DNA from 4 places in the Pseudomonas sp. P4_B3 genome. Region 4 is predicted to be linked to each of the others. Evidence: predicted binding sites of a transcription regulator. Region 4 holds the regulator's gene; each other region holds the start of a gene.
The links. The regulator FliA, encoded in region 4, starts transcription of late flagellar genes. The targets are predictions, from matches to a motif close to CTAAAGTTTNNNNNNNNNNNGCCGNTAA.

Region 1 (7,714 bases), on a different contig from region 4:
GAAACCGGCGCCGACATCCGGGCAGGCGCTGTCGACGTTGATCGCGCCGCGCTGCTGCTTGAGGTCGTCGAGGTGCATCAGGCGAAAGTCCACGCTGAAGCGGGTTTGTTGCGTGTAATTGGGCACGGTGCCGTGCAGGTGCGAACCCGAGAACACCAGCATCTCGGCGGTGTTGCCGGCGATGCGCAGTTCAGAGGTGGTGTTGATCGCTTCGGTGGGCACCGGGTGCTGGCGCGCCTCTTCCTTGACGTTGTCCTTGGCGCGCTGACGTTGCACGTCGATCCAGTCGGACAGGCTCCACTGCGCCGAGGTGTTTTTCACCGCGACGTCGAAGTAGGCCGGGTTGATCATCATGGTCTGCTCAGGCTGGATCGTGTAGACCGGCATCCAGGTATTGATCTGGCAGTCGACACCGCCGTACCAGGTATCGCGATGGGGCTTGTAGGCGTAGCTGACGCCGGCGTGCAGGTAGTCGTAGTTGGGCACGACACGGATGCGCGGTACGTCGAAAATGAACTCTTCGGGAGCGGCACCGATTTCGTCGGTGAAGCTGCGGATCAGTTCCTTGGCACGCAGGCTGTTGGTGAACTGGCCCTTGAGGCGAGTCACCAGCACCACGAACTCTTCCACCGGCATCAGCGTGTGCAGCGCCTGGTGGTTGGTCTCGCCATCGAAGGCGGCCGTGATGCTTTCCTGGGCAAAGGCACAGAGTTCCTTTGCCGCTTTCAGTTCGGTGTTGAGGAAGATGTCGCCAGCGTAGATCGCACTTCTGAAATCAGCGTGCTTGTGCAACTGATTGATGAATAAGTTCACGGTTCTCACCCAGGAATACTTTGGCTCTCATAAGAGTCGGCAACAGGCTGACAAACTGAAGCGCCATCCTCGAATGAAACGATCAATACCTTGAGTTGGCGATGAAATGCGCGGCTTTGCGCCGGGCTGAAAGCAAACATCCCGCAGCGATTGCTCGCTGCGGGATGTGAGTACAGGCGGGAGTGATCAGAACAGTTGGGTGAACAACCAGTACAGGCTACCCGACAGCAGGATCGCCGCCGGCAAGGTCAACACCCAGGCCATCAGCAGGTTGCGGATGGTCCTCATCTGCAAGCCGCCGCCGTTGGCGACCATGGTCCCGGCCACGCCCGAGGACAGCACGTGAGTGGTCGACACCGGCAGGCCGAACATGTCGGCGGCGCCGATGGTCAGCATCGCCACGGTTTCTGCCGAGGCGCCCTGGGCGTAGGTCAGGTGGGTCTTGCCGATTTTCTCGCCGACGGTCACCACGATGCGCTTCCAGCCGACCATGGTGCCCAGACCCAGGGCGATGGCCACGGCGATTTTCACCCACAGCGGAATGAACCGTGTGGAGTTGTCGATCTGTTGCTTGAACAGTTGCAGCTTGCCGTTGGTGTCGGCGTCGAAATTGCCGACCTTGTTCTTGTCCATCAGGCGAATGGTTTCGCTGCTCAAATACATGTCGTTACGCACGTTGCCCACGGCCTCGGCCGGGACTTTCGACAGCGAGCCATAACCCTTGACCTGGGCACCAATGCTGCCGGTCAGCGCCGCCAGTGCCGGCACCAGTTGCGGGGTCGCTTCCTTGCTGCGCATGTATTCGGACAGCACCGCGCGTGGGTCGGCGGGGGGCGATTGCGGTGCCGCCTTGACCAGCGCCTGCTGGGTCACTTCGGCGACCGCGGCGAACTGCAACGCTTGATCGGCCGGCATGGTGCGGTTCAAGGCGTAAGCCATTGGTAGCGTGCCCACCAGAATCAGCATGATCAGGCCCATGCCTTTCTGACCGTCGTTGGAACCGTGGGCAAACGACACACCGGTGCAGGTCACGATCAGCAGGCCGCGAATCCACCATGGTGGTGGCGTCTCGCCCTTTGGCTCCTTGTACAGCGCACGATTCTTGACGAACGCGCGCAGGGCCAGCAACAGCAGTGCGGCGCAGCCGAAGCCGACCAGGGGCGAGAGCAGCAGCGCGTAACCGATCTTGGTGGCTTGCGCCCAGTCCACACCGCTGGTGCCGTCGCGGCCGTGCATCAGGGCGTTGGCCACGCCGACCCCGATGATCGAACCGATCAGGGTGTGCGATGACGACGCCGGCAGGCCCAGCCACCAGGTGCCGAGGTTCCACAGGATCGCGGCGATCAGCAGGGCGAAGATCATGGCGAAACCGGCGGACGAACCGACTTGCAGGATCAGCTCCACCGGCAGCAGGGCAATGATGCCGAACGCCACCGCGCCGCTGGACAGCAGCACCCCGAGGAAGTTGAAGAAACCGGACCAGACCACCGCAACGTTTGGCGGCAACGAGTGGGTGTAAATCACCGTGGCCACTGCGTTGGCGGTGTCGTGGAAGCCGTTGACGAACTCAAAGCCCAGGGCAATCAGCAGCGCCACGCCGAGCAGCAGAAACGGCGTCCAGGTGGTGACCACCGTGCCGAGTTCGCTCATGTCGTGCATCAGGCTGTAGGCGGTAAACAATAAGCCGATGGCCAGCACGGCAAAAAACACCACGATGGTGAGCAGGCCGGGTTTTTTGTCGAATAGTGGTTTGGTGCTACTGGCGGGTGCCGGGGCGGCGGTGTAGGAGGGCGTAGCCATCACGGACATTCCTGAGGGGGGAGGTGTACCAGTGATAATCGTTGCCAATTGTTACAGGGAGGCTGTTCTGGGTCAGTGTTTGGGTTTTTTGCAGGGCCGCTGATCTGAGTTTCCACACATTGCCTGATGCCATGCAAGCCCCCTCGCCACAGTTGTTCAGTGTGTCGGGTGATGAAGGGAACTCAATAATCCTGCTGCTTGCGAAACGCCCAGCGCCCGGCAATCACGGTAAAGGTCGCGACCAGCGCCACGAGGATCCAGAAACCTTCCGGATCACCGGCCAGCGGAATGCCGCCGACGTTCATGCCGAAGAAGCCGGCGATGATGTTGATCGGCAGCGCCAGCACCGTTACCACCGTCAGGGTGAACAGCGTGCGGTTGGTCTGTTCGTTGATGTTGGCGGCGATCTCTTCCTGCAACAGCTTGATCCGCTCACCCAGCGCCGTGAGGTCGTTGATGATCAGCGCAAACTCCTCGGTGGATTTTCGCAGCTCCTTCACGTCTTCCTTTTGCAGCCATTGCGGCGGCCGGTTGAGCAGGCGCAGCAAGGAGCCTGGCTCCAGCGCCAGCAGCCGTTGCAAGCGCACCAGCACCCGGCGATTGGCGCCCAGCTCAGCGCGGTTGGTCGACAGGCGCGAGGAGAGCAATTCGTCTTCGATCTGATCCACGCTCTGGCTGGTCTTGCGCACGATCTGGGTCAGCACTTCACCTTGGTCGCGCAGCAAATGCACCAGCAACTCCAGCGGGGAGCGAAAGCATTCCCGGGCCTTCACCGATGAGCGCAGTTTGTCCACCGAGTGCAGCGGTTGCAGGCGGGCGCTGATGATCAATTGGCTGCGGGCGCACACCCACAGGGTCGAGACATCCGACGAGACCATGTTGCTGAGGTTGAACACCACATCGTTGACCACCGCCAGCAACGCGGAGTCGACATGTTCGATGCGCGTCGAGCGCGAGCCTTCGTGCAGCGCTTCGAAAAATTCTTCGGGCAATTCCAGATGACTTTTCATCCAGCGTTCGCACGCGGCATGGGCGAGGTTCAGATGCAGCCAGAGAAATTGCTCGTCGCTCTGCGGTTGTTGCAGGTACTGCAAGGCCTCCGCCGAATTGATTTCCCGGCCGGCCTCACCGGGGCGAAAACTGAAACCGTAAAGCAGGCCGAACAGATCCGTGTCGCGATGACTGTGATCGATGCTGTGGTTCATGAGGGCTCGCAAGGGGAGACGCCTGTCGCAGGTTTCGCAGGTTCACTTGAACGGCATCATCGCAAGCGGGGATGACGGTTTTGTGACGGGAAAATAACGCAAACGATTGCACTACCGGCGGTCGGAATTTTCTCAAGAACCGCTCTGGCTTGCCGATCACGCTTGGGTTGGATTGCGCGCCCCCGGCCATCGGCCGTGATCGCAGACAGGGAAGTCCGGACACTTTTCACGCCTTACCGGGGCGTGCCTCATTCCCGTCATGAGTACCATCCGATGCTTTTGCAAAAGTCCCTGAGAGCACAAATTCTCGCCCTGCTGAGCGGCAGCCTGCTGGCGATGCTGTTGATCGCGCTGGCGTGCTTTCACTTCCTGTCCAGCGGCGTGCAGAGCTACGCCAATCTGATCGAAGGCCCGCTGCATACCTCGCAATTGATCGATGAAGCCAACCTGCAATTCAAGGTGCAGGTGCAGGAGTGGAAAAACGTCCTGTTGCGCGGCAAGCAACCGGCGGACCTGAGCAAGTACTGGGGGCAATTCGAAGACCGTCAGCGCGATGTGCAAAACATCCTCGGCGAGCTGGCCGGGCAGAAGGGCATCGAGCCGCAACTCAAGAGCCGCATCGAGCGCTTGCGTGACGAACATCGCCAGTTGGGCGCGGCCTATCAGAAGGGCCGGGACGCGTTCGTGGCCGCCGGTGGTGACCCGACGGCAGGCGACGCGGCGGTCAAGGGCGTGGACCGCGCGGCCAGCGATCAGATGAGTGAACTGGTCAGCGAGTTGCGCAAGCAGGGCGCCGAACAATCGACGCTGATCAGCGCCGCTGCCGATCGCACGGTGATGCTGGGGATCATGGTGATGCTGGTTTCGGGTTTGCTGATCGGCCTGCTGAGCCTGTGGCTGGTCAACCGCAACCTGGTCGAGCCGATCCGCAAACTGATCGAATACGTGGCGCAGCTCAGCCAAGGGCGTATTGCCGAGCGCGTGGCCAGCACCCGTCAGGACGAGTTGGGCAAACTGGCGATGGCCGCCAACACCCTGCGCGATTTCCTTGCCGAAACCTTCAGCCGTTTGCAGCGCAGCGCGTCTGACCTGGACAGCGCCAGCGGTGAGTTGAACTCGATCGCCACGGTGATGGCCGGCGGTACCAACGAGCAGTTCAACCGCACCGATCAGGTGGCCACGGCGATGAACGAAATGTCCGCTACCGCACAGGAAGTGGCCCGTCATGCCGCCGAAGCGGCACGGGCCGCCGATGATGCCGACCAGTCCGCCCAGCAGGGCGAAAAAGTCATGCAGGGCACCATCCACACCATCACCCAAATGCGCGGCGAAATCGCCAACACCGCCACGGTCATCCGCCAGCTGGAAACCGACAGCGGGCGTATCGGCAAAGTGCTGGAAGTGATTCGCGGCATCGCCGAACAGACCAACCTGCTGGCGCTCAACGCGGCCATCGAAGCGGCGCGCGCCGGCGAGGCCGGACGCGGATTCGCAGTGGTGGCCGATGAAGTGCGCAGCCTGGCACAGCGCACGGCGGCGTCGATCATCGAGATCAACCAGATCATCCAGACCGTGCAGACCGGTGCAATCGAAGCGGCCCAGGCGATTGAAAGCGGTCAGTCGCGCAGCGAGCAGAGCGTGCAGCAAGTGACCGAGGCCGGCGCCATGCTCGAACGCATCACCCTGGCCGTGGAAGCCATCCGTGACATGAACCGCCAGATCGCCACTGCCGCCGAAGAGCAGACCTCGGTGGCCGAAGACATCTCGCGCAACCTCACCGAGATCACCAGCATTGCCAGTACCAACCTGGACAACGTGCAGCGCACTGAAGCGGCCAGCAGCAACCTGCATGGTTTGTCGGGGCAGTTGAACGAGGTGACGGCGCGTTTGAGCGCTTGAGTCCAGAATGCACAAAAGCCGCACGACTTCTCAATCGTGCGGCTTTTGTGCGCTTCGGGATCAGGTGTCCTGTTTGTTCTTCAGGACCTTGCCGTTGGAGGCATCGATGTCCACATCCCACTCGACGTTTTTGGCATCACGCAGTTCGACTTCGTACTCGTAACCGTTGAAGTAGTTGTCCAGTTCGGTTTTGGTGATCGTTGCACCCGGGTGCAGATCCAGCGCGATCCTGTTCAGATCTTCCAGCGACTTGATCTTGCCGTCCTTGACCAGTTGCGGGATCTCATCGACTCGCACATCGGCCTGGGCCAGGCCCGCGGCGAAGGTCAGGGTTGCAGCGGTCAACAAAGCAGTCAGGGTCTTCATGGGCTTCTTTCCTTGGGTGATCCGTTCAAGTGAGATCAGGTTACCTTGTGTAAATTAATCCACCCTTAAAACCCCCGACATGTCCTGCATCAATCCCTGTAGGAGCGAGCCTGCTCGCGATGCAGGCACCTCGGTGTCATGCCAGGCACGGCTCAATAGCCGTTGTTCTTCAACACTTGATCGACACTCGCCGCCGGGCGTTTATAGAACTTCAGCAATTCACTGGCGCGATTGGTGAAGATGCCGTCGACACCGGCGTCCATGACTTTCTGGTAGTCCACCGCATCGTCGATGGTGTACACGTGCACCAGCAGGCCCTGGTCGTGGGTGTACCGGTTCATCCACGGTTGCACCAGATCGGAGTAACTCTGGTCGCCCCCCTGGGTCAGTGCGGCGGACGGCCCGGTGCCAATTGCACCCTGGGCCTTGGCGTAATCAACCCAACGCTGGAATTCGGCTTTGTCCTTCGGTTGCTGAGCTGCGTAGTACGCGGCCTTGTCCTTGGCGCCGGACTCGGCAAATGTCACCTTGGACTTGGGCTCGATACTGCCTTCACCGACCCACAACAGCAGGATCTTCGGCACCGTCGGCATTTCCTTTTGCAGCAGTTCGAGGCTGCTCTTCTCGAAGGTCTGCAGGACTACCTTACCGTTGCCCTGGCCGACCCCCAGTTCGCTTTTCGCCAGTTTCGAACCGGTCGGGCTCAGCCAGCCACGGTCCTGAAGTTTTGCCTTGAGGTCGTGTTCGATGCCGGGAAACTGCTTCGGCTCCTTGGTCTCGATGTACAGGCCGGGCTTGTGCAGGGCATTGCCCTCGGCGATGTCGATGATTTCATCAAGGGTCAGAATCTTCAGGCCGGCAAAGCCAGGACGCGCGCGATCCGGGTACGCGGTATTGAACCAGCTACCCGCATCCAGGGTTTTCAGTTCGGCCATGGTGAACGCGTTGGCCGGGCTGTCCTTGCGCTCGGGGAATTTGCTGGCGACGTCGGTGGTGCGTTGCAGATTGTTGTCGTGCAGGGCAAACAGCACGCCATCCTTGCTGCGCTGCAGGTCCATTTCCAGATAGTCGGTGCCCAGGTCGCGGGCAGTCTTGTAGGCGGCGGCGGTGGATTCCGGCGCATCGAACGACGCGCCACGGTGGGCGATCACCGCGGGATGCGGAATACCCAGGCGAGTCGCCAGCGCCGCGGGACCGGGTTCGCTGGCGGCCTGTACCTGGCCGAGGCCGAGCAGCAGGCTCAGTAACACGGTGCTTTTAGTAAAGGTTGCAGACATGGTCGAGATCCTTTCGCAATGAGTGAGCGGTCCCTTTTAACAACTGATCTTTGCAGGCGCTATCGCGAGACCGACACAAACCTGTCTAAAGCTGATTTTCGTCAGCGCTTTTGTGCGCCCGATTGCAGTACGCTGGGGCCCTGCAATTTCCCCGGCAGAGGGAAACGCAGGCCCTGCGTGCAAACCAACGATCACCATTGCGGGGTTTACCATGCGCATCACTTCCCAGATCATCTGCCAGGCTGCCGACCAACTCAAAGGCTTCGTCGGCCTCAACCGCAAGACCGGGCACTACATCGTGCGCTTCAGCGAAGACTCGTTCGGCATGGACGTGGCGGACGACGGCATCATCCC
Region 2 (7,714 bases), on a different contig from region 4:
CATCGACAATCTGCTGGAGGAGCGCCGATTGCAAAAGCAATTGGCCGATTACGATTTTGACTTATGACACCTGAAAGCCTCCCGAAACGGAGGCTTTTTTTTAAGTGCCATACTCTCGCAGACGCCCCTTGTCGCACAGTTACGTCATCACACCAGACCATTGCGTTGTGCCAACTCGATCAAATCGACCAGAGACCTCGCATTCAGTTTGAGCAACAGGCGGGTCTTGTAAGTACTGACTGTTTTATTGCTGAGAAACATTCCATCGGCAATCTCTTTATTGGTCTTTCCTCGGGCCAACTGTTGCAGGACCATCATTTCCCGCCCCGACAATCGATCAACCATATCGGCCTCACTGGCGTTCCCCAAACTGCAACGCACGGTATGCAAGGCTTGATTAGGAAAGTAACTGTAGCCTGACAACACGGCCTTTATCGCACTGAGCAACTCCGTCAGGTCTTGTTGTTTGCAGACATAACCGGCCGCACCGGATTGCATGCAACGCATTGAAAAATGCCCCGGCGCCTGGGAAGTCAGGATCAGAACTTTCATCGGCATTGAGGTCGAAGACAAACGCGCGATGACTTCCAACCCGTCCAGCTTCGGAATCCCGATATCCAGAATGACAATATCCGGCATAAGTTCACGGGCTAGTTGCAGTGCATCCACACCATTATCGGTTTCTGCAATAACTTCGTAGCCATGACGTTCCATTAGCATACGTACCGCAAGACGAATGACGGGGTGATCATCCACGATCAGCACTTTATTCATGGGCAAGTCCAATTTTCGCTGTTCGAATTTTTAGAGCCCGCACAATAGCCTAGTCGTTTCACCCATGGCATGTCGTCCCTTCCGGCCACCCACACCAAGAGACATCCCCTACAAACAACACGGATTTCTCCTACAATAATCCCTCGAACGGAATGAGTTGAAAACTGTGTCAGCGTCAGTGTGTCGCACTTTCCAGCAGCTGCCTCTATCGATTTACGACCAAAATTTTCCGAGAGCCGGCCTGAACAGTCGCGCCCTGACAAACATAAGCCTCTACTCCTTCGTTAAAACGTAACTGATATTTTCGCACTCAACATTCACACCGGAAATATCACACACCAAGCATCCAATTACTCTTACAGCAAATAATATTTTTTGAGCAATCATTAAAGCACCACCAGCACTCAAAAAAATCGAAGAAAACACAACAACAACTACCACATCAAACCATTTTCATAAACCATTCAAGAAAAGACAATAGAGCATGAATATAGAACATGATAAAAAACGAATTAACAACCCGATGACAATTATCGCGATATTTGCAGCGCTCTCTGAAACTTCGGCAGCCGTTTCCCTACCCTTCCTTGACCAAGAGGAAAGAGAACTCTATGTCTGGTTTCTGATCAGCTTTCCGTTTTATTTACTTTTGCTTTTTTTCGCGACACTCAACTTCAACTACAAATCACTTTATGCGCCTTCCGACTTTGAAAAGGGCAAACACTTCATGAAGGTCATGGATGATGCCGGGCGGCCGGAAAAAAAAGCGTCCGGGAAGTCCTCTGGGAGTTCCGCTCTGGAAACGTCAACGAATGACCGGCAGTCAGCTCGGACGCCCTGCGGCGCACAGGACCCGCCAATGGAGATTGGCCTGCAAACCACCGTATTTGTTCAGCATCAACTTCAGTTACCGGAGTTTATAAAAGACCTGTACATCGTGGATGCACGCTGGATGAGCAAGGAGGTCGAGTTTGGAGCGCTGCTGGAAAAAATCCAGAGGCCACGGGAAAAGGAGGCGTACGTGATTCTGTTTGTCACTTGTGCCGTTTCGGAGGCTTTACTGAAAGCCAGTGCGCTTAAACATTCAAAGCAGACCAGGAAGCGCTGTGTCGCCTTTTATGTTGCCTACAATCTGGACTCGCACAGGTTGTCGGTCATTGATCAAGCCGGACAACCAGCAGACAACAACACGTAGAACAGGACAAACCATTGGCAGGAGAAAAACAGAAAATCATCAGCGAAAACGAAAACACCCGACAACGTAGTAACTGGCGTCACACCCCGTTTTCAGGTGCCTGACCTCGTCCTGGACGAGATCAGGCATCCATCACGATATCAAAGGTCTCAGAACAGCTTCCGGCCTTTGTTCGCTGCAATGCGCATGCGCAAGGCGTTGAGCTTGATGAAGCCCGCTGCATCCGCCTGGTTGTACGCGCCACCATCTTCTTCGAAGGTCGCGATATTGGCGTCAAACAGCGAGTCGTCGGACTTGCGGCCAGTGACGATCACATTGCCCTTGTACAGTTTCAGGCGCACAACGCCGTTCACGTTGACCTGGGACGCATCGATCATCTGTTGCAGCATCAGACGCTCAGGGCTCCACCAGTAGCCGGTGTAGATCAGGCTGGCGTACTTGGGCATCAGCTCGTCCTTGAGGTGAGCCACTTCGCGGTCCAGGGTGATCGATTCGATCGCACGGTGGGCACGCAGCATGATGGTGCCGCCCGGGGTTTCGTAGCAGCCACGGGACTTCATGCCCACGTAGCGGTTCTCGACGATGTCGAGACGGCCGATACCGTGTTCGCCACCGATACGGTTCAGGGTCGCCAGCACGGTGGCCGGAGTCATTTCGACGCCGTCCAGCGCGACGATGTCGCCGTTGCGGTAGGTCAGTTCCAGGTACTGCGGCTTGTCGGGTGCGTTTTCCGGGGAAACGGTCCAGCGCCACATGTCTTCTTCGTGCTCGGTCCAGGTGTCTTCCAGCACGCCGCCTTCATAGGAGATGTGCAGCAGGTTGGCATCCATCGAGTACGGGGATTTCTTCTTGCCGTGACGCTCGATCGGAATCGCGTGCTTCGCGGCGTAATCCATCAGCTTTTCACGGGACAGCAGGTCCCATTCGCGCCACGGAGCGATCACTTTCACGCCAGGCTTCAAGGCGTACGCGCCCAATTCGAAACGAACCTGGTCGTTGCCCTTGCCGGTGGCGCCGTGGGAAATGGCGTCAGCGCCGGTTTCGTTGGCGATTTCGATCAGGCGCTTGGCGATCAGCGGACGAGCGATGGAAGTACCCAGCAGGTACTCGCCTTCGTAAACGGTGTTGGCGCGGAACATCGGGAAAACGAAATCGCGCACGAACTCCTCGCGCAAGTCGTCGATGTAGATCTCTTTCACGCCCATGGCCTGAGCCTTGGCGCGTGCAGGTTCGACCTCTTCGCCCTGACCCAGGTCAGCGGTGAAGGTCACCACTTCACAGTTATAAGTATCCTGCAGCCACTTGAGGATCACCGAAGTGTCCAGGCCGCCGGAATACGCCAGAACGACCTTGTTTACGTCCGCCATGCCATCACTCCACGGGGTTCTACGGAAAGCCGGGAAGTCTACCGCTCATACAGAATAATTTACAGTGGCGCGACAGCTTATGACGACGAAGCGACAGATTCTGTCGAGGGCGCGACGATGACCGCCGGGTCAGGAAGTTGCCGAAGTGGCTGCTTTCGTCGCTTGCGGGGCGACTTGTTCCACAGGTGCTCCGCGCTCCAGGCGTACCGCTACCCGTCGGTTCTTCGCGCGGTTGGCGTTGTTGGTATTAGGCGCCAACGGATAACGCTCACCATGGAAACGCACGGTGATTTGCGACTCCTGGATGCCGTTGGCCTTGAAGAACTCCATCACTGCCAGGGCCCGGCGCCGCGACAAGTCGCGGTTGGTCAGACGGTTGCCACTGTTGTCGGAGTGACCGTCGAGCTCGATGCGATTGACCGTCGGATCGGCCTTCATGTACTCCAGCATCACCTGCAGCTTGGCCTTCGCGGCGCCGTCGAGCTCGATTCCGCCGCCGGGGAAGCCGATTTCGGATTGTTTCACCTGCTCAAAGTTCTGCGGCAACAGTTTGGCCACGCAGCTTTGGTAATCGGCAAACGCCTTGGTGAACCTGACCGGCAACAAGCGCACTTCCGACACCCGGCCATCCCCCGCGAAATGGCGAACCACCGGGCTGCGACCGTCCATCAGTCCGCTGATCAGGCGTCCGGCCTGAACCTGTGAACTGTTGAACACCACGTTGCCGCTGCCGATTCTCACCGTGCCCAGGTTGATATCGTTACGCCCCGGTTGCCACGGCGCGGCAGCGGCCAGCAGCGTCGCCGAGCCACCGCCAATCATCGGGTTGTAGGTTTTCAGACGAAACGTCGCCTGCTCACCGGCACGACGCACGAACTCGCCCGAACCGAAGTCGGTAATCGGCTGAGTCATGCGGCATTCGAACTTGTCACCCTCGACCGTCCACTCAATGCTCTCCAGACGGGTCTGGAAAGTGAGCGCCATCGCGGGAAGGCTGGCAAACACACTGAGCAAGGCTAAAAAACGCTGGCGCACGGGAGGCTCCACTGGCTTCTACAACAAAAAGACCGACACACACATGTTTACGGCATACCCGTTGGATATCGGAAGCTTCGCGCAAAACTTGATAGCGAGTGCCTGCAAGAGTCTTTTCCGGTAGCATTCCCTTGAGTTTGACCCGCCTGGAATCCCCTCATGTCCGACCGCCTGACCCTGCTGCGTCCCGACGACTGGCATATTCATCTTCGCGATGGTGCCGTATTGACCAATACCGTCGCGGATGTCGCGCGCACCTTTGGCCGCGCCATCATCATGCCCAACCTGGTTCCACCGGTGCGCAACGCGGCCGAAGCCGACGGCTATCGCCAGCGGATTCTCGCTGCCCGCCCGGCCGGCAGCCTGTTCGAGCCACTGATGGTCCTGTACCTGACCGACCGCACCCAGCCTGAAGAAATTCGCGAGGCCAAGGCCAGCGGATTCATTCACGCCGCCAAGCTGTACCCGGCCGGCGCGACCACCAACTCGGACTCTGGCGTCACCAGCATCGACAAGATTTTCCCCGCACTCGAGGCCATGGCCGAAGTCGGGATGCCGTTGCTGGTTCACGGTGAAGTCACCCGTGGTGATGTCGACGTGTTCGACCGCGAAAAAATCTTCATCGATGAACACATGCGCCGTGTGGTCGAGCGCTTCCCGACCCTCAAAGTGGTCTTCGAGCACATCACCACCGCGGACGCCGTGCAGTTCGTCAACTCGGCTTCGGCCAACGTCGGCGCGACCATCACGGCTCACCACCTGCTGTACAACCGTAACCACATGCTGGTGGGCGGGATCCGGCCGCACTTCTATTGCCTGCCGATCCTCAAGCGCAATACCCACCAGGAAGCCCTGCTCGACGCCGCCACCAGCGGCAGCGAGAAGTTCTTCCTCGGCACCGACTCGGCGCCCCACGCCCAGCACGCCAAGGAAGCGGCCTGCGGTTGCGCCGGTTGCTACACCGCCTATGCGGCAATCGAGATGTATGCCGAAGCCTTCGAACAGCGCAATGCGCTGGACAAGCTCGAGGCCTTCGCCAGCCTCAACGGCCCGCGCTTCTACGGCCTGCCGGCCAACACCGATCGCATCACCCTGGTCCGCGAAGAATGGACCACCCCGACCAGCCTGCCATTTGGCGAGCTGACCGTTATCCCGCTGCGCGCCGGTGAAAAACTGCGCTGGCGCCTGCTGGAGGAACACGCGTGAGTGAAGACCATTTCGACGACGAACTGGAAGGCAATGGCGGCGGAGGCGGCCCTCGTCATCCAATGGCGGCCAGGTTCCGTGGTTACCTGCCGGTTGTCGTCGACGTAGAAACCGGTGGCTTCAATTCGGCCACCGATGCCCTTCTGGAGATCGCCGCGACCACCATCGCCATGGATGAAAAGGGTTTTGTTTATCCGGATCACACCTACTTCTTCCGTGTCGAGCCGTTCGAAGGCGCGAACATCGAAGCGGCGGCCCTGGAGTTCACCGGGATCAAGCTCGATCACCCGCTGCGCATGGCCGTGAGTGAAGAGTCTGCCCTGAACGATATCTTCCGCGGCGTGCGCAAAGCCCTCAAGGCCAATGGTTGCAAACGGGCGATCCTGGTCGGGCATAACAGCAGCTTCGACCTGGGCTTCCTGAATGCAGCGGTTGCGCGCCTGGACATGAAGCGCAATCCGTTCCATCCGTTCTCCAGTTTCGATACCGCGACGCTCGCGGGCCTGGCCTACGGCCAAACCGTGCTGGCCAAGGCGTGCCAGGCTGCGGACATCGATTTCGATGGCCGCGAGGCTCACTCGGCCCGTTACGACACCGAGAAGACCGCTGAGCTGTTCTGCGGCATCGTCAATCGCTGGAAGCAAATGGGCGGTTGGGAAGATTTCGACGATTGATGTCGTCGGGTTTATCCCGCCCATAAAAAAACCGGCCTCGAAGGCCGGTTTTTTTGTACCTGCTTTTTATAGCTGGAGCGTGCGCCTTACAGAGCGGCAGCGTGCTCGGTCAGGTAAGCCGCAACGCCTTCTGGCGAAGCGTTCATGCCTTTATCGCCTTTTTTCCAGTTGGCAGGGCAGACTTCGCCGTGCTCTTCGTGGAATTGCAGAGCGTCGACCAGACGCAGCAGCTCTTCCATATTACGGCCCAGCGGCAGGTCGTTGATGATCTGCGAACGGACAACACCTTTATCGTCGATCAGGAACGCGCCACGGAAAGCCACGCCGTCAGCGGACTGAACGTCGTAGGCTTTCATGATTTCCTGCTTGATGTCGGCAGCCATGGTGTAGCGAACTTCGCCGATACCGCCATTGTTGACCGGGGTGTTGCGCCAGGCGTTGTGGGTGAAGTGCGAGTCGATCGACACAGCGACCACTTCAACGTTACGCGCCTTGAACTCGGACATGCGGTTGTCCAGAGCGATCAGTTCGGACGGGCAAACGAAGGTGAAGTCCAGTGGGTAGAAGAACACCAGGCCGTATTTGCCTTTGATCGCCGAGGACAGGGTGAAGCTGTCAACGATCTCGCCATTGCCGAGTACGGCCGGTACGGTGAAGTCAGGGGCTTGCTTGCCTACGAGTACGCTCATTGGATATCTCCTGGTGTAATAGCGTGAGAAACAGGGTTCGCATCAGCCTGCCACCCTGAGGCGACAGCCCTGTGACACGATCCCCGGTCGCAAAAGACCGGCCATCATACACCGCGTGTTTGAGCTGGCTTAGCTGTTTTTTCCCCGTACGATGAAATCCCCGACGGTTTTGAATCACCAATTTGTCAGGCAGACCGTTCGTCAGCCATACTCATTTATGACAAAAAGTGCTCTGAAACCACTTTGACAATCATTCTCGTTAACATTAAGATCCATCGCAATTGAGTCACAATCAGCGACGGACCTTCCTTATGTATGTTTGCCTCTGCACTGGCGTCACCGACGGTCAAATCCGCGATGCGATCTATGAAGGATGCTGCAGCTACAAGGAAGTCCGTGTGGCTACCGGCGTTGCCAGTCAATGCGGCAAATGTGCCTGCCTCGCCAAGGAAGTGGTCCGCGAGACCCTGACCAAACTGCAAACGGCCCAGGCTGCAATTCCCTTTCCAGCAGAATTTACCGCGGCTTAACTATCGAATATCAAAGAACCGGACATACGTCCGGTTTTTTTATGCCTCAAAATCAACTAGTTATGCTCTAGACGCGGAACACAAACATTCTTATTCAGATTAATTTTCATTTAAGTTTCAATAACTTAGGTTTGACACCCTTAAATACGCGGCTCAGACTCTGCCCTATTGACAGCTAATAAAGGGCAGGACCCCATCATGAAAGGCGACGTTACAGTCATCCAGCATCTCAACAAGATCCTCG
Region 3 (7,714 bases), on a different contig from region 4:
AAAGCCGACATCGCTGTCGGCTTTTTTGTCGGTCACTGCTTGGGCGGCTCACCCGGTTTCGGTGCCGGATCATCGAACAGGTTCAGACGCTCACGCAGTTCATGAGCCGGCAGAGGTTCCTTGTCCGCCGGCAACGCGTTCGGGTCGACCGGTGTAGACGGTGCGGCTCCCGGAGCAGCCGAACCTTGCGGCGCATCAGGAGCAGGCTCCGCCCCTTGCGAACCTTCGATCGCACGCTGGGCTTTCTTCGTCAGCACCACGATGTCGATACGGCGGTTAACCGGGTTGAACGGATGCTCGCGATCGAACAGGGCCGACGAGGCATAGCCGACCACGCGCGCCACCTGTGCATCCGGATAGCTGCCCGCCACCAGCGCACGCCGAGCGGCGTTGGCTCGGTTGGCAGAAAGCTCCCAGTTACCGAAATCACCGGTGCCGGTGTACGGCTTGGCATCGGTGTGGCCGCTGATGCTGATCTTGTTCGGCACCGCCTTGATGGTGTCGGCCATGGCCAGCAGGATGTCTTCGAAATACGGCTTCAGACGGGCTGAACCCGAGTCGAACATCGGGCGGTTTTCCGCGTCCATGATCTGGATTCGCAGGCCGTCCGGCGTGATTTCGAACAGGATCTGATCCTTGAACTTCTGCAGCTGCGGGTTTTCTTCGACCTTGTTCTGCAGCTCTTGCAGCAACAGCTCGAGGCGTTCTTTTTCGACCTGCTCGGCCATGCCTTCGACCTGGTCGGTATCGATGGTGACCTTGTCCGGCTGCGGCTGGGACTTCACTTCGGGGTTGAGGGTGTTTTCCGGCGCCAGGGTCGGCGTGCCGCCCAGATCGATGATGTACGGCGTACCGCTTTCGGAAAAGCCGATCGGGTCCTTGAAGTAACCGGCGATGGCAATCTTCTGTTCCGGCGTGGCGGTGGACAGCAGCCACAACACCAGGAAGAACGCCATCATCGCCGTGGCGAAGTCGGCGAAGGCGATTTTCCACGCGCCTCCGTGGTGCCCGCCAGCGATGCGCTTGACGCGCTTGATGATTATCGGCTGATTGTTTTCCATAACTTAACGACCGCGAACCGCTTGTTCCAGCTCGGCGAAGCTTGGACGGTGCGCCGGGTACAGCACCTTGCGCCCGAACTCCACGGCCAGCGATGGCGGCATGCCGGAAGCCGAAGCCACCAGCGAGGCCTTGATGGCTTCGTAGACGTTCAGTTCTTCCTTGGCATCGTGGGCCAGGGAATGGGCCAGCGGGCCGAAGAAACCGTAGGCGGCGAGAATACCGAAGAAGGTACCGACCAGTGCCGCACCGACGTGCAGGCCAATGGACTTCTGATCGCCCTCACCCAGCGAAGCCATGGTCACCACGATCCCCAGTACCGCCGCGACAATACCGAAACCGGGCATGGCGTCGGCGATGCCGTTCACGGCGTGGGATGGGTGTTCCAGGTCTTCCTTGAGGCTGAACAGTTCCATGTCGAACAAGCCTTCCAGCTCGTGCGGGGCCATGTTGCCGGAGGACATGATGCGCAGGTAATCGCAGATGAACGCGGTCATGCGCTCGTCCTTGAGGACCGTCGGGTACTTGGCGAAGATCGGGCTCGCGGCGGCATCTTCGATGTCGCCTTCGATGGCCATCATGCCTTCGCGGCGGCTCTTGTTGAGGATCTCGTAGATCAGGCCCAGCACTTCAAGGTAGAAGCCGTGATTGAAGCGCGAGCCGAACATGCTCAGGGACTTCTTGAGCACGTGCATCGTCATGTAGCCGGGGTTGGCCTGCAAGAATGCACCAAGGGCGGCGCCACCGATGATCATGACCTCGAAAGGCTGGATCAAGGCGGCAATCTTGCCGTGGGAAAGCACGTATCCGCCGAGCACGCTCGCGAATACGACGATGATGCCGATAATTTTAGCCATAGGTTAGGAGAGCACTTACTGAGTCGGGTTCAAGGTCATATTCGGAAGTTAAAAAATCTCTTCTTCTCCTTATCGGCAAAACTGCGCCAGACTATAGCCAGTTCAGGCGAAAAACTGATTTGACCCCATCCGGGCACAGGTAATGTTGACGATGATCGCCTCCCACCATGGTTAACGAAACGAACGTTCCAGCCCCGAAACCGACCACTCTCGAAGGCTGGGTCAAGCTTCTTGATGGCGTACGCCTGCCGGTTCCGCAAGCCAGCCACGACCGGGTCTGCAAGGCCATCCGTGACAATCGCAGCTCGCTGCGCGACATCGCTGACTTGATGCAAGGCAGTCCGGCCCTGGCCTTGAGCGTGATTCGCGAAGCCAACCGGCATACCCATGGCAGCATGACCGAACCTGCGGAAAACCTTGAAATTGCAATCAACCGCCTCGGCTTGAAGCGCACGGAAGAACTGCTCGCGCGCCTGCCCGCCGAACCCCGGTCCGAGATCCCCAAAGCCTTGCGTCAGCTGCAGATGATCAGCCAGCACGCCACGCAACAGGCCAACGGTTTTTTCGCCAGCCGCCTGGCGCGGCTGTGGCAGGACATCCACTGGGGCAGCCTGCTGTTTCTTTCGCCCCTGTGGCCGTTGGCGCTGACCCATCCAAAACTGCTCGAAGAATGGGAGTTGCGGGTCATCCACAAAGGCGAGTCCGCATGCAAAGTCGAAAAGCAATTGCTTGGCGTACGCCTGCTGGAGATCGGCCAGGCGATGGTGGAGATCTGGCGCTTGCCGATCTGGGTGCAGCAGGGCTATCGACTGCTGCTCACTGAACAGCGGGAACTGGTGAAAGTCCTGCGTATCGCCCGTGACAGCGAGCATCCACTGCGCCAGCAGAACCGTCTCGATGACGACCCGACCCTGCGCCGCTGGCTCAATCAACCGGCCAATACGGTATTGCTGGCCAATGGGCTGGCACTGTCGGCGCAACACGCCTGGGACAGCCCGCACAGTGAGCGCTGGCAATTCCTGACCAGCCTTTACCTGCAAATGCCGATGGACGAGGTGCAACAGCAACTGCACCAGCAAGCTGCCAACAGCGCACGCCAACACGCCATGCCCGACCTCTGGCACCCCGCCGAATCACTGATCTGGCCGTGGGGCATGAATCGTATCCACGCCGGGCTGCTGCCGGCATCGGCACCCACCGCCGAAGACCTGGCGAAGTGGCGCAAGCAATGTGCCGAATTGCTGGCCGAGCCGAGTCGCTTCACCAACGCCATGCACCTGACCATCGCCGCCCGGGACGCCCTCGCAGCCTGCGGCATGCGTCGGGTGATGATCCTGATGGCCGACCGCACCCAAGCCAACCTGCGCGCGCACCAGACGGCCGGTCTGCCGAAGGAAGCGGCCGGGTTGAACTTCGTGGTCAGCCAGAGCAACGTGTTGCAACGCCTGCTCGCGCAACAGGCCCAGGTGCGCCTGACGCCAGCCAACAACGCGCAATTCTCGGCGCTGCTGCCCAACAGCCTGCGTTCGCAGTTCAGCGGCGAACACCTGCTGCTACGCTCGCTGGTCAATAATGGCCGGGTGATCATGATCGTCGTGGCGGACCAGGGCGGCGGACCGTTTTCGGAAATTTCCGTACAGGCCTTCGGCAAAACCGCGCAGTGCATCGAGAAAGCCCTGCACAGCTTTAGCCACCGTGGCCAATAAGCTGCGCTACAATCCCCCCTTTTGTGCTCTGGAGACCTCACATGTCTGACTTCTCTGGCTTGCCGCTGGTGATCGAGCCGAGCGACTTGCTCCCTCGCCTCGACGCTCGCGAATTGATTCTGGTGGACTTGACCAGTGCCGCCCGCTACGCCGAAGGGCACATTCCCGGCGCGCACTTTGTCGATCCGAAACGCACGCAGCTCGGCCAGGCCCCCGCCCCGGGACTGATGCCCCCGCAGGCCGCACTCGAAACCTTGTTTGGTGAGCTGGGACACAACCCCGATGCGATCTATGTGGTGTATGACGACGAAGGCGGTGGTTGGGCCGGGCGCTTCATCTGGCTGCTGGATGTCATCGGCCACAGCAAGTACTACTATGTCGACGGCGGCCTGCCGGCCTGGCTGGCAGAAGGTTTGCCCATGTCGATCCAGATCCCGCCACCCGTGGGTGGCCCGGTTTCACTGACCTTGCACGATGAACCCACCGCCACCCGCGAATACCTGCAAAGCCGACTCGGCGCCGCCGACCTGGCAATCTGGGATGCTCGCGGCCCGCTGGAGTACTCCGGCGAGAAAGTCCTGGCAGCCAAGGGTGGCCACATTCCCGGCGCGGTCAATTTCGAATGGACCGCCGGCATGGATAAGGCACGTCAGCTGCGCATCCGCACCGACATGCCGCAGATCCTCGAACAACTCGGGATCAGCAAAGACAAAGAAGTGATTACCCACTGCCAGACCCACCATCGTTCTGGCTTCACCTATCTGGTGGCCAAGGCTCTCGGTTATCCGCGGGTCAAAGGCTACGCCGGCTCTTGGGGCGAATGGGGCAACCATCCCGATACCCCGGTAGAAATTTGAGATTTTTAAGGACCGTTAATGAACAAGCGTCTGTTTCTCCTCGGCCAGTACCTGCTGCCCCACAACTTGCTCTCGCGACTGGCCGGCTGCATCGCCGAATGCCGCGTGCGCTGGTTCAAGAATGCGTTCACCGCCTGGTTCGCCAAGCGTTATCAGGTGGACATGTCCCAGGCCCTGGTCGAAGACCTGACCGCCTACGAGCACTTCAACGCGTTCTTCACCCGTGCACTGAAAGACGGTGCCCGTCCGCTGGACGAAACCCCGGACGCGATCCTCAGCCCGGCTGACGGCGCGATCAGCCAGCTCGGCCCGATCGAGCACGGTCGCGTGTTCCAGGCCAAGGGTCACAGTTTCAGCGTGCTGGAACTGTTGGGTGGCGATGCGGCAAATGCTGCGCCGTTCATGGGCGGTGACTTCGCGACCATCTACCTGTCGCCGAAGGACTATCACCGCGTGCACATGCCACTGGCCGGCACCCTGCGCGAGATGGTCTACATCCCGGGTCGTCTGTTCTCGGTCAACCAGACCACCGCTGAAAACGTTCCGGAATTGTTTGCCCGCAACGAACGCGTGGCGTGCATTTTCGACACCGAGCGCGGGCCGATGGCCGTGGTGCTGGTGGGCGCAATGATCGTTGCATCGATTGAAACCGTCTGGGCCGGTCTGGTGACACCGCCCAAGCGCGAGTTGAAAACCTTCCGTTATGACGAAGCCGCACGCGCGCCGATCCACCTGGAAAAAGGCGCAGAACTGGGTCGCTTCAAGCTGGGTTCGACCGCTGTCGTGCTGTTCGGGCCGGATCAAGTGAAGTGGGCTGAAGAAATGACCGCCGGTACAGCGGTGCAGATGGGTCAGGGCATGGGCCTGCCGAAGGCCTGACCATTCCAGTAGGAGCCGGCTTGCCGGCGAATGTGCCAACGCGGTGTATCTGATACACCGCCTTCGCTGGCAAGCCAGCTCCTACGGGCTTATGCGTTTAGAGCTGCCCGTCGCGATCGCGGAAGCCCAGCAGATACAGCACGCCGTCCAGCCCAAGGGTCGAAATCGCCTGCTTGGCCGACTGTTTCACCAGCGGCTTGGCACGGAATGCCACGCCCAACCCGGCAATTGCCAGCATCGGCAGGTCGTTGGCACCGTCGCCGACCGCGATGGTCTGCTCCAAGCGCAAACCTTCCTTGTGCGCCAGTTCCTTCAGCAAATCGGCCTTGCGCTGCGCATCGACAATCGGCTCGACCGCCACGCCGGTGACTTTGCCGTCGACCACTTCCAGTTCGTTGGCAAACACGTAGTCGATACCCAGCTTGGCCTGCAATTGCTTGGCGAAGTAGGTGAAGCCGCCCGACAGAATCGCAGTCTTGTAACCCAGGCGCTTGAGTTCAGCGAACAGGGTTTCGGCGCCTTCGGTCAGGCGCAGCGAGGCACCGATGGAATCCAGCACATTGACGTCCAGACCTTTGAGCAAGGCCAGGCGCTCCTTGAAGCTGGCGCGAAAATCCAGCTCACCGGCCATCGCCCGTTCGGTGATTTCCGAAACCTTGTCACCCACACCGGCCGCCTTGGCCAGTTCATCGATCACTTCGGCTTCGATCAGCGTTGAATCCATATCGAACACCGCCAGGCGACGGTTGCGCCGGAACAGCGAATCTTCCTGGAAGGCGATGTCGACGTTCAGTTCCTGGGCAACGCTGAGGAATTCGGCACGCAGCGCCTGCGGATCAGCCGCCTCGCCACGCACGGAGAACTCGATGCAGCCCTTGCCCTTGTCGGCCGGGGTGTCCAGCGGCATACGTCCGGACAGACGATCGATGTGATCAATGTTCAGGCCATATTTGGCGGTGATCGAACTCACGGCCTGCAACTGCCCGGCTGTCACCTTGCGGGTCAACAGGGTCACGATGTGGCGTTTTTTACCCTGGTTGCCGACCCACTGCTGGTAATCCTCTTCGGACACCGGCGTGAAACGCACCTGTTGATCGAGCTCGTACCCCTTGAACAGGATGTCCTTGAGCACGGACTTGCCTTGTTCGGTGTCGGGAATTTCAACCAGGATGCCGAACGACAAGGTGTCGTGGATCACCGCCTGACCGATGTCGAGAATGTTCACACCACCCTGGGCCAGAACGCCGGTAATGGCCGCAGTCAGACCCGGACGGTCGACTCCCGTGATGTTTATCAGGACGATTTCGCGCAAGGCGCACCCCCGCAGGTGGAAAAAAAACGCATTCTACCCACTTTCAGTGACCATCGGGCACCGTGAGCGCTTTGACGGCCTAGGGCCTGTCGCTATACTGCGCGTCAACTTCACGGACAAAAGAGCCGAGCTCAAGTGAACCGGCCCACGCCAGTAAAAACCGACAACTTCTTCCTGCTGATCTTCCGGGCACTGCGCCACCGCCGTGTACCGATTGCATTGCGCATCGCCAGCCATAACGTGATCCTGGTCGCCCTGGCCCTGGTCATCTATGCCGGTGTGATGGGCTTGCAGTTCAAGCAGGCCATGCACGAGCAGGCGGATGCGCTGGGCGAAAGCCTGACCACGCAGACGGCCACCTCGGCCACCGAGCTGTTGGTGTCCAACGACATCCTCAGCCTCAACGTGCTGCTCAACAACCTGACCAAGAACAAGCTGGTGGCGCATGCAGCCATCTACAGCATGGATAACCGCATCCTTGCCGAAGCCGGTCAGCGCCCCAAACACGGCCTGCTGGGCGAAGCCGAGGGCATCTACCAGAGCAAGATCACTTTTCAGGACGTGACGGCTGGCCAGCTGCGCATCAGCCTGGACATGGATCAGTTCCAGCAGCCGATGACCATCAGCCTGCAAAGCATGGGCATTCTGAGCGCCATCCTGCTGGCCCTGTCTTTGGCCCTGAGCCTGCGCATGGGGCGTTATCTCTCCACGCCGCTGCTGCAATTGCGGGTGTGGCTGCGCAACATCGATGAATACACCCCGGCCACCGACCGCCAGGACGAAATCGGCGACCTGGCGCGTCAGCTGCACGCCAACTTCGCCCCGGAGCCCGCCCCTGTGCCGGAACCGGAACCGGAATTCGACGACATGGATGACGAAGCCGACCCGGCCTTCGAAGTCCGCAACCTGCGCGATCCGAGTTTCGACGAGAGCAGCCCGGTAGCGGCGCTCAAGCCAGCGCCACGGCAGATCGTCAGCACCGTCGAAGACGACGATGATGAAGATGAAGACCCGTTCGCCGACCTGCGCGACGAATCGCTGGGC
Region 4 (7,714 bases):
TCAACATTGCCCTGTCCATCGTCGTGCTGCTGGTGTGCGTCTACGCCTTGCGGCCGCTGGATTTCGCGGTGTTCCCGACCATTCTGCTGGTGGCGACGCTGTTGCGCCTGGCGTTGAACGTGGCCTCCACGCGGGTGGTGATGCTCCACGGTCAGGACGGTCATGCGGCGGCCGGCAAGGTGATCCAGGCGTTCGGCGAGGTGGTGATCGGCGGTAACTACGTGGTCGGTATCGTGGTCTTCGCGATCTTGATGATCATCAACTTCGTCGTGGTGACCAAGGGCGCGGGGCGGATTTCCGAGGTGAGCGCGCGTTTCACCCTCGATGCGATGCCCGGCAAGCAAATGGCGATCGACGCCGACCTCAACGCCGGCCTGATCGATCAGGCCCAGGCCAAAGCCCGCCGTTCGGAAGTGGCCCAGGAAGCCGAGTTCTACGGCTCCATGGACGGTGCCAGCAAATTCGTCCGTGGTGACGCCATCGCCGGCCTGTTGATCCTGTTCATCAACCTGATCGGCGGCATGGCGGTCGGTATCTTCCAGCACAACATGAACTTCGCCGACGCCGGCAAGGTGTATGCGCTGTTGACCATCGGTGACGGTTTGGTGGCGCAATTGCCATCACTGCTGTTATCGACAGCCGCCGCGATCATGGTGACCCGTGCTTCCGGTTCGGAAGACATGGGCAAGCAAATCAATCGCCAGATGTTCGCCTCGCCCAAGGCGCTGGCGGTGGCGGCAGGCTTGATGGCGGTCATGGGCCTGGTGCCCGGCATGCCGCACTTCTCGTTCCTGAGCATGGCGGCCCTGGCGGCCGGTGGCGCTTACCTGTTCTGGAAAAAGCAGAACGTCGCCAAGGTGCAGGCCCTGCAAGAGGTCAAGCGCCAGCAGGAGTTGCTGCCGTCGCCTGCCCGCGCCCAGGAAACCAAGGAGCTTGGCTGGGATGACGTGACGCCCATCGACATGATCGGCCTTGAAGTGGGTTATCGCCTGATTCCGCTGGTGGACCGCAACCAGGGTGGCCAGTTGCTTGCGCGGATCAAGGGGGTGCGCAAGAAGCTGTCCCAGGACCTGGGCTTCCTGATGCCGACCGTGCATATCCGCGACAACCTCGACCTGGCGCCCAGTGCCTATCGCCTGACCCTCATGGGGGTAATCCTGGCCGAAGCAGAGATTTACCCGGATCGCGAACTGGCGATCAACCCGGGACAGGTCTACGGCACGCTCAACGGCATTACCGCCAAAGATCCGGCTTTCGGTCTGGAGGCGGTCTGGATTGAAATCAGCCAGCGCGCCCAGGCGCAATCCCTCGGTTATACGGTGGTCGATGCCAGTACCGTAGTGGCTACCCACTTGAACCAGATTCTCTACAAGCATTCCAGTGAACTGATCGGTCACGAAGAAGTGCAGCAGCTCATGCAATTGCTGGGCAAAAGCTCGCCGAAACTGGCCGAGGAGCTGGTGCCGGGCGTGGTTTCGCTGTCGCAGCTGCTCAAGGTGCTGCAAGCGCTGTTGGCCGAACAAGTGCCGGTGCGCGATATCCGCAGCATTGCCGAGGCCATCGCCAACAATGCCGCCAAGAGTCAAGATACCGCCGCGCTGGTGGCTGCCGTGCGTGTTGGCGTATCCCGTGCAATCGTGCAAAGCATTGTAGGCACTGAGTCGGAGCTGCCAGTCATCACGCTGGAGCCAAGGTTGGAACAGATATTGCTCAATAGTCTGCAAAAGGCCGGGCAAGGCTCGGAAGAGGGCGTTCTGCTGGAGCCAAGCATGGCTGAGAAGCTGCAACGTTCGTTGATCGACGCAGCGCAGCGCCAGGAGATGCAAGGTCAGCCGGTGATTCTGCTGGTGGCCGGTCCGGTTCGCGCGATGCTCTCGCGATTCGGCCGGCTCGCAGTCCCGGGTTTGCACGTGTTGGCTTACCAGGAAATCCCTGACAACAAGCAAGTGACCATCGTTGCGACAGTAGGGCCCAACGGCTGAGGTAGTGGTTTATGCAAGTTAAGCGTTTTTTCGCCGCCGATATGCGTCAGGCCATGAAGCTGGTTCGCGATGAGCTGGGCGCTGATGCCGCCATCATTGGCAACCGCCGGATCGCCGGGGGTGTCGAGCTGACGGCAGCGCTGGATTACAAGTTGTCGGCGCTGGCGCCGCGGGTTCCGAACATGGAACTCGAAGACGAGCTGCGCAAGACTCAGTCGCGGATCGTCACTGCCCAAGCCGAACTGAGCCTGCGTGGCGTCGGCGAGAGCGATAATGCGACCAATCGCCAGTTGTTCGCCGGCTTGCCGCTCACCGCAGCCGAGCCGTTGATCGAGCCGACCTACGCCGAACCCCGTCGCCCCGCACCGGCCGCTGCACCAGCCTCCACTGGCGTGGACCCGCGCGCGTTCGACTCGATGCGTTTCGAACTCAACAGCCTGCGCGAACTCATGGAAGTCCAGCTGGGCTCCCTGGCCTGGAATCAGCTACAGGGCAGCCGTCCGGACCAGGCCAACCTCTGGCGTCGCCTGCAACGCATTGGCCTGTCAGGCCCGCTGTCGCGCGACCTGCTGGCGCTGATCAGCGAAATCGAAGAACCTCGTCAGGCCTGGCGCATGTTGCTGGCGCACCTGGCGCGCATGATCGTTACCCCCGAAGTCGAGCCGCTGGAGGAGGGCGGTGTGATCGCCATGGTCGGCCCTGCCGGCATGGGCAAGACCACCACCCTGGCCAAGCTGGCGGCCCGTTACGTGCTCAAGTACGGCGCGCAGAACATTGCGCTGGTGAGCATGGACAGCTTCCGCATCGGTGCCCAGGAGCAGCTCAAGACCCTGGGGCGCATTCTCAATGTGTCGGTGACCCACGTCGATCCGGGCCAGTCCCTGGTGCAGGCGCTGGAACCCTTGCTGCGCAAGCGCGTGGTGCTGATCGATACCGCCGGCCTGCAGGCCAGCGATCCGGCCCTGCGCATGCAACTCGAAAGCCTGGCCGGTCGCGGCATTCGCTCAAAAAATTATCTGGTCCTGGCAACCACCAGCCAGAAACAGGTTCTAACCGCCGCCTATCATAGTTACAAGCGTTGCGGGCTCGCGGGCTGCATCCTGACTAAACTGGATGAAACGGCTAGTCTGGGCGAGGTGTTGAGCCTGGCCGTCAGTCATGAGCTGCCGGTGGCCTACCTGACCGATGGCCCGCGGATTCCGGATGATCTCCATCTGCCGCGCCGTCATCAGTTGGTCAGTCGCGCCGTCAGCGTGCAAATGCAGGAAGAACCCAGCGAAGAAGCCATGGCTGACATGTTCGCTGATATTTACCACAGCCAAACCAAGCAGGTTGGCTAAGGTAGTAATGAACAGTTTTTGTACCTACATCGATGGTCTGCCATGCATTGTTCCGTTTGTGAACGCGCAGCCAGTAATGTGGCCTCCGTCTATGCAAGACAAGGTAAAGAAATAACATGGGCAGCATGCATCCCGTACAGGTGATCGCGGTGACCGGCGGCAAAGGTGGCGTCGGGAAAACTAATGTGTCAGTGAACTTGTCCCTGGCTCTGGCTGAGCTTGGCCGGCGCGTCATGCTGTTGGACGCCGACCTGGGGCTGGCGAACGTCGACGTTCTGCTGGGCCTGACACCCAAACGTACCCTGGCCGACGTGATCGAGGGCCGCTGCGAACTGCGCGATGTACTGCTGCAGGGACCCGGCGGCATCCGTATCGTTCCGGCCGCATCCGGCACTCAGAGCATGGTGCATCTGAGCCCCGCGCAACACGCCGGCCTGATCCAGGCCTTCAGCGATATCGGCGACAACCTCGACGTATTGGTGATCGATACCGCGGCGGGCATTGGTGACTCGGTAGTCAGTTTCGTTCGCGCAGCCCAGGAAGTGCTGCTGGTGGTGTGCGACGAGCCGACCTCGATCACTGACGCCTACGCATTGATCAAATTGCTTAACCGTGACTACGGCATGAACCGCTTCCGCGTCCTGGCCAACATGGCCCAGAGCCCGCAGGAAGGGCGCAACCTGTTCGCCAAGTTGACCAAGGTCACGGATCGCTTCCTCGACGTCGCCCTGCAATACGTCGGCGCTGTGCCTTACGACGAAAGCGTGCGCAAGGCCGTGCAAAAGCAGCGCGCTGTCTACGAGGCGTTCCCGCGTTCCAAGTGCTCGCTGGCATTCAAGGCGATCGCACAGAAGGTCGATACCTGGCCGCTGCCTGCCAACCCGCGCGGGCACCTGGAGTTTTTCGTAGAGCGCCTCGTGCAGCAGACAGCAGGACCGGTTCTATGACAGCAAGCGGTTACAACCTCTACAAAAAATCGGCGCGTGATGCGCAGTACGAGCTGATCGAGCGTTACGCGCCGCTGGTTAAACGCATTGCCTACCACTTGTTGGCGCGCCTGCCGGCCAGTGTCCAGGTCGAAGACCTGATCCAGGCCGGGATGATCGGCCTGCTTGAGGTGTCGACCAAATATGACGCCAGCAAAGGCGCCAGTTTCGAGACGTACGCGGGCATTCGAATCCGCGGCGCCATGCTCGATGAGGTGCGCAAGGGGGACTGGGCGCCACGTTCGGTTCACCGCAATACGCGCATGGTCAGCGACGCCATTCGCTCGATTGAAGCGAAAACCGGCCGTGACGCTAAAGATCACGAAGTTGCGGCCGAACTCCAATTGAGTCTCGACGATTACTACGGGATTTTGAACGACACCCTGGGCAGCCGGCTGTTCAGTTTCGACGATCTGTTGCAGGACGGCGAACACGAAGGTCTGCACGAGGATGGCGCGAGTGCTCATATCGAGCCGTCACGCGATCTGGAAGATGAACGCTTCCAGGCTGCGCTGGCGGAGGCGATTGCCAATTTGCCGGAGCGTGAGCGACTGGTGTTGGCGCTGTACTACGACGAAGAGTTGAACCTCAAGGAAATCGGTGAGGTCCTGGGGGTCAGCGAATCTCGGGTCAGCCAGTTACACAGCCAGTGCGCGGCCCGTTTGCGGGGGCGTTTGGGGGAGTGGCGAGCGCGCTGAAGGCAGTGTGGGGGACACTGCGAACGAGGCCGGTGTGGTGTTGAACTGCGCCGGTCGCGATCTGTTGTGCTCCAGACAGTCATTGAGTGCTTTGCCGGATTGATTGAAATGGCGCGTCCAGGTGCTGGGCGCGTTTAAGACTGCTTGGAGGTCGAATTGGACAAGAACATGAAAATCCTCATCGTTGATGACTTCTCAACGATGCGGCGGATCATCAAGAACCTGCTGCGTGACCTTGGGTTCACCAACACCGTCGAGGCCGACGATGGCACTACCGCCATTCCGGTGCTCAACAGCGGAAGCATCGACTTTCTGGTAACGGACTGGAACATGCCTGGCATGACCGGTATCGATCTGCTGCGCCACGTGCGTGCCGATGAAAAGCTCAAGCACCTGCCGGTGCTGATGGTGACCGCTGAAGCCAAGCGCGAGCAGATCATCGAAGCGGCCCAGGCCGGCGTTAACGGCTATGTGGTCAAACCCTTCACGGCCCAGGCGTTGAAAGAAAAAATCGAGAAGATTTTCGAACGCATCGGTTGATGAGTGCGCCACGGGGGAGCTATGGGCAATAACGAAACTTCATTGGGCGACTTTGAGTCGACCCTGAAAAAACACGCCGTCGAATTGGTCGCGAGCCTTGAAAAAGGCAAGTTCGGCGACGCGGTGCAATTGATCCATGAGCTCAACCAGACCCGTGACCGCGGCCTGTATCAGGAAGTGGGCAAGCTCACTCGCGAACTGCATAGCGCGATCGTCAATTTCCAGATTGACCCGCACATGCCGCAAGCCGAAGAAGTGTCCCAGATCACCGACGCCACTGAGCGTCTGGGCTATGTGGTCAAGCTGACCGAGGCTGCGGCCAACCGCACCATGGACCTGGTGGAAAGTGCCACGCCGCTGGTCAATGGCCTGGCGGATGAAGCCCAGGCCTTGAGCACGGACTGGGGACGCTTCATGCGTCGCGAAGTCGGCGCCGAAGAGTTTCGTGAACTGGCCCGCCGGGTCGACGGCTTCCTGGTGCGCAGCGGCACGTATAATCGCGCGGTGTCGGGCAACCTCAACGACATCCTGCTCGCCCAGGATTACCAGGACCTCACGGGGCAAGTGATCAAGCGAGTGACCCAGCTGGTCACCGAAGTCGAAAGCAACCTGCTCAAGCTCGTGCTGATGGCCAGTCAGGTAGACCGCTTTGCGGGCATCGAACATGACCGTGAAGCGATGCTTGCTGAAAAAGATCCACAAAAACATCTCTCTCAGGGTGAAGGTCCGCAGATTCATGCCGATAAAAGAGAAGACGTTGTGTCCGGTCAGGACGATGTGGACGATTTGCTATCCAGCCTGGGATTCTAAATTTTAGAATTTTAGGTTTTTTGGGTTTTTAGACCTGTAGGAGCACCCCCTTAATGAGCTTCGGCGCCGATGAAGAGATCCTTCAGGATTTCCTGGTTGAGGCCGGCGAGATTCTAGAGCAACTGTCCGAGCAACTGGTCGAGCTGGAAAGCCGTCCGGATGATGCGGATTTGCTCAATGCAATTTTTCGCGGTTTTCACACTGTAAAAGGGGGCGCCGGCTTCCTCCAGCTCAACGAGCTGGTGGAGTGCTGCCATATCGCCGAGAACGTGTTCGACATCCTGCGCAAGGGTGAGCGTCGCGTCGACTCGGAACTGATGGACGTGGTTCTCGAAGCGCTGGACGCGGTGAACAGCATGTTCAGCGAAGTCCGCGAACGCAGCCCGATCACGGCTGCGACACCTGAACTGCTCGCGGCGCTGGCCCGTCTGGCCGAGCCGCAATCGGCTGACGAGGTGGCTGCTGCACCTGTCGCCGCCGTGGTCGAAGCGTCTGTGGCTGAAAGCGAATCGGGCGATATCACCGACAATGAATTCGAACAACTGCTGGACTCGCTGAACGCCGTCAAGGCCCAGGCCGAGGCGCCGGCGGCTGTTTCTGCGCCGGTCAGCGATGAAATCACCGACGCCGAGTTCGAGTCGTTGCTCGATCAACTGCACGGCAAGGGCCAGTTCGCCGTTGACGCGGTGGTCCCGGCGCCAGCTGCGCCAGAGGCCCCGAAAGCGGCCGGCGACAGCTCCGATATTACTGACGACGAATTCGAAGCACTGCTCGACCAACTGCACGGCAAGGGTAACTTCGCTGTCGATGCGCTGGAGTCGGCCATTGCTTCCGTACCGGCTGCTGCCGCGCCAACCGCTGCAGCGGCCGGCAGCGATCTGATCAGCGATCACGAATTTGAATCGCTGCTCGATGAGTTGCACGGCAAAGGCAAGTTCAGCGAAGTCGGCAAGGCGACGGTTGCCAGCGGATCGAACACGTCCGTTGCCGCGCCGGCCGCGAAGGCTGCGGCACCGAAACCGGTGGCCAAGGCACCCGAGCCAAAAGCCGAAACGCCGGCTGCTGCCGCTGCACCTGCTGCCGCCCGCGCCCCGGCCGCTCCACCGGCGGAAAAGCCGGCCAGTGAAGCCGAGACCACCGTGCGCGTCGATACCGCGCGTCTCGACGAGATCATGAACATGGTCGGCGAGTTGGTGCTGGTGCGTAACCGCCTGGTCCGCCTGGGCCTCAACAGCGGCGACGAAGCCATGTCCAAGGCCGTGTCGAACCTCGACGTGGTCACGGCCGACCTGCAAACCGCGGTCATGAAGACCCGGATGCAGCCGATCAAGAAAGTCTTCGGGCGTTTCCCGCGCCTG

Region 1: a site for FliA is predicted at 3,950-3,977, ahead of AC1DWG_RS10435 (methyl-accepting chemotaxis protein). Genes of this name have one in related genera too.
Region 2: a site for FliA is predicted at 4,437-4,464, ahead of AC1DWG_RS09415 (flagellar protein MotY). Genes of this name have one in related genera too.
Region 3: a site for FliA is predicted at 1,986-2,013, ahead of motA (flagellar motor stator protein MotA). Genes of this name have one in related genera too.

The regions. Positions count from the first base shown of each region.
Region 1 is NZ_JBFUHR010000007.1:352,101-359,814, forward strand. Features, by position in the region: gene AC1DWG_RS10420 (hypothetical protein) at 1-813, opposite strand, end outside; gene AC1DWG_RS10425 (inorganic phosphate transporter) at 1,000-2,613, opposite strand; gene AC1DWG_RS10430 (transporter) at 2,796-3,818, opposite strand; gene AC1DWG_RS10435 (methyl-accepting chemotaxis protein) at 4,092-5,717, shown strand; gene AC1DWG_RS10440 (PepSY domain-containing protein) at 5,778-6,083, opposite strand; gene AC1DWG_RS10445 (glycerophosphodiester phosphodiesterase) at 6,236-7,360, opposite strand; gene AC1DWG_RS10450 (DUF2025 family protein) at 7,572-7,714, shown strand, end outside.
Region 2 is NZ_JBFUHR010000007.1:128,417-136,130, reverse strand. Features, by position in the region: gene AC1DWG_RS09435 (PA3496 family putative envelope integrity protein) at 1-67, shown strand, start outside; gene AC1DWG_RS09430 (response regulator transcription factor) at 148-774, opposite strand; gene AC1DWG_RS09425 (hypothetical protein) at 1,259-1,969, shown strand; gene AC1DWG_RS09420 (argininosuccinate synthase) at 2,119-3,336, opposite strand; gene AC1DWG_RS09415 (flagellar protein MotY) at 3,466-4,371, opposite strand; gene pyrC (dihydroorotase) at 4,531-5,577, shown strand; gene rnt (ribonuclease T) at 5,574-6,251, shown strand; gene AC1DWG_RS09400 (peroxiredoxin) at 6,338-6,940, opposite strand; gene AC1DWG_RS09395 (bacterioferritin-associated ferredoxin) at 7,252-7,470, shown strand; gene bfr (bacterioferritin) at 7,669-7,714, shown strand, end outside.
Region 3 is NZ_JBFUHR010000011.1:116,174-123,887, reverse strand. Features, by position in the region: gene motB (flagellar motor protein MotB) at 33-1,061, opposite strand; gene motA (flagellar motor stator protein MotA) at 1,065-1,916, opposite strand; gene AC1DWG_RS14915 (HDOD domain-containing protein) at 2,084-3,622, shown strand; gene AC1DWG_RS14910 (rhodanese-like domain-containing protein) at 3,664-4,479, shown strand; gene asd (archaetidylserine decarboxylase) at 4,498-5,358, shown strand; gene serB (phosphoserine phosphatase SerB) at 5,456-6,670, opposite strand; gene AC1DWG_RS14895 (AhpA/YtjB family protein) at 6,806-7,714, shown strand, end outside.
Region 4 is NZ_JBFUHR010000020.1:30,093-37,806, reverse strand. Features, by position in the region: gene flhA (flagellar biosynthesis protein FlhA) at 1-1,982, shown strand, start outside; gene flhF (flagellar biosynthesis protein FlhF) at 1,994-3,322, shown strand; gene fleN (flagellar synthesis regulator FleN) at 3,439-4,269, shown strand; gene fliA (RNA polymerase sigma factor FliA) at 4,266-5,006, shown strand; gene AC1DWG_RS22435 (chemotaxis response regulator CheY) at 5,175-5,546, shown strand; gene AC1DWG_RS22430 (protein phosphatase CheZ) at 5,568-6,356, shown strand; gene AC1DWG_RS22425 (chemotaxis protein CheA) at 6,410-7,714, shown strand, end outside.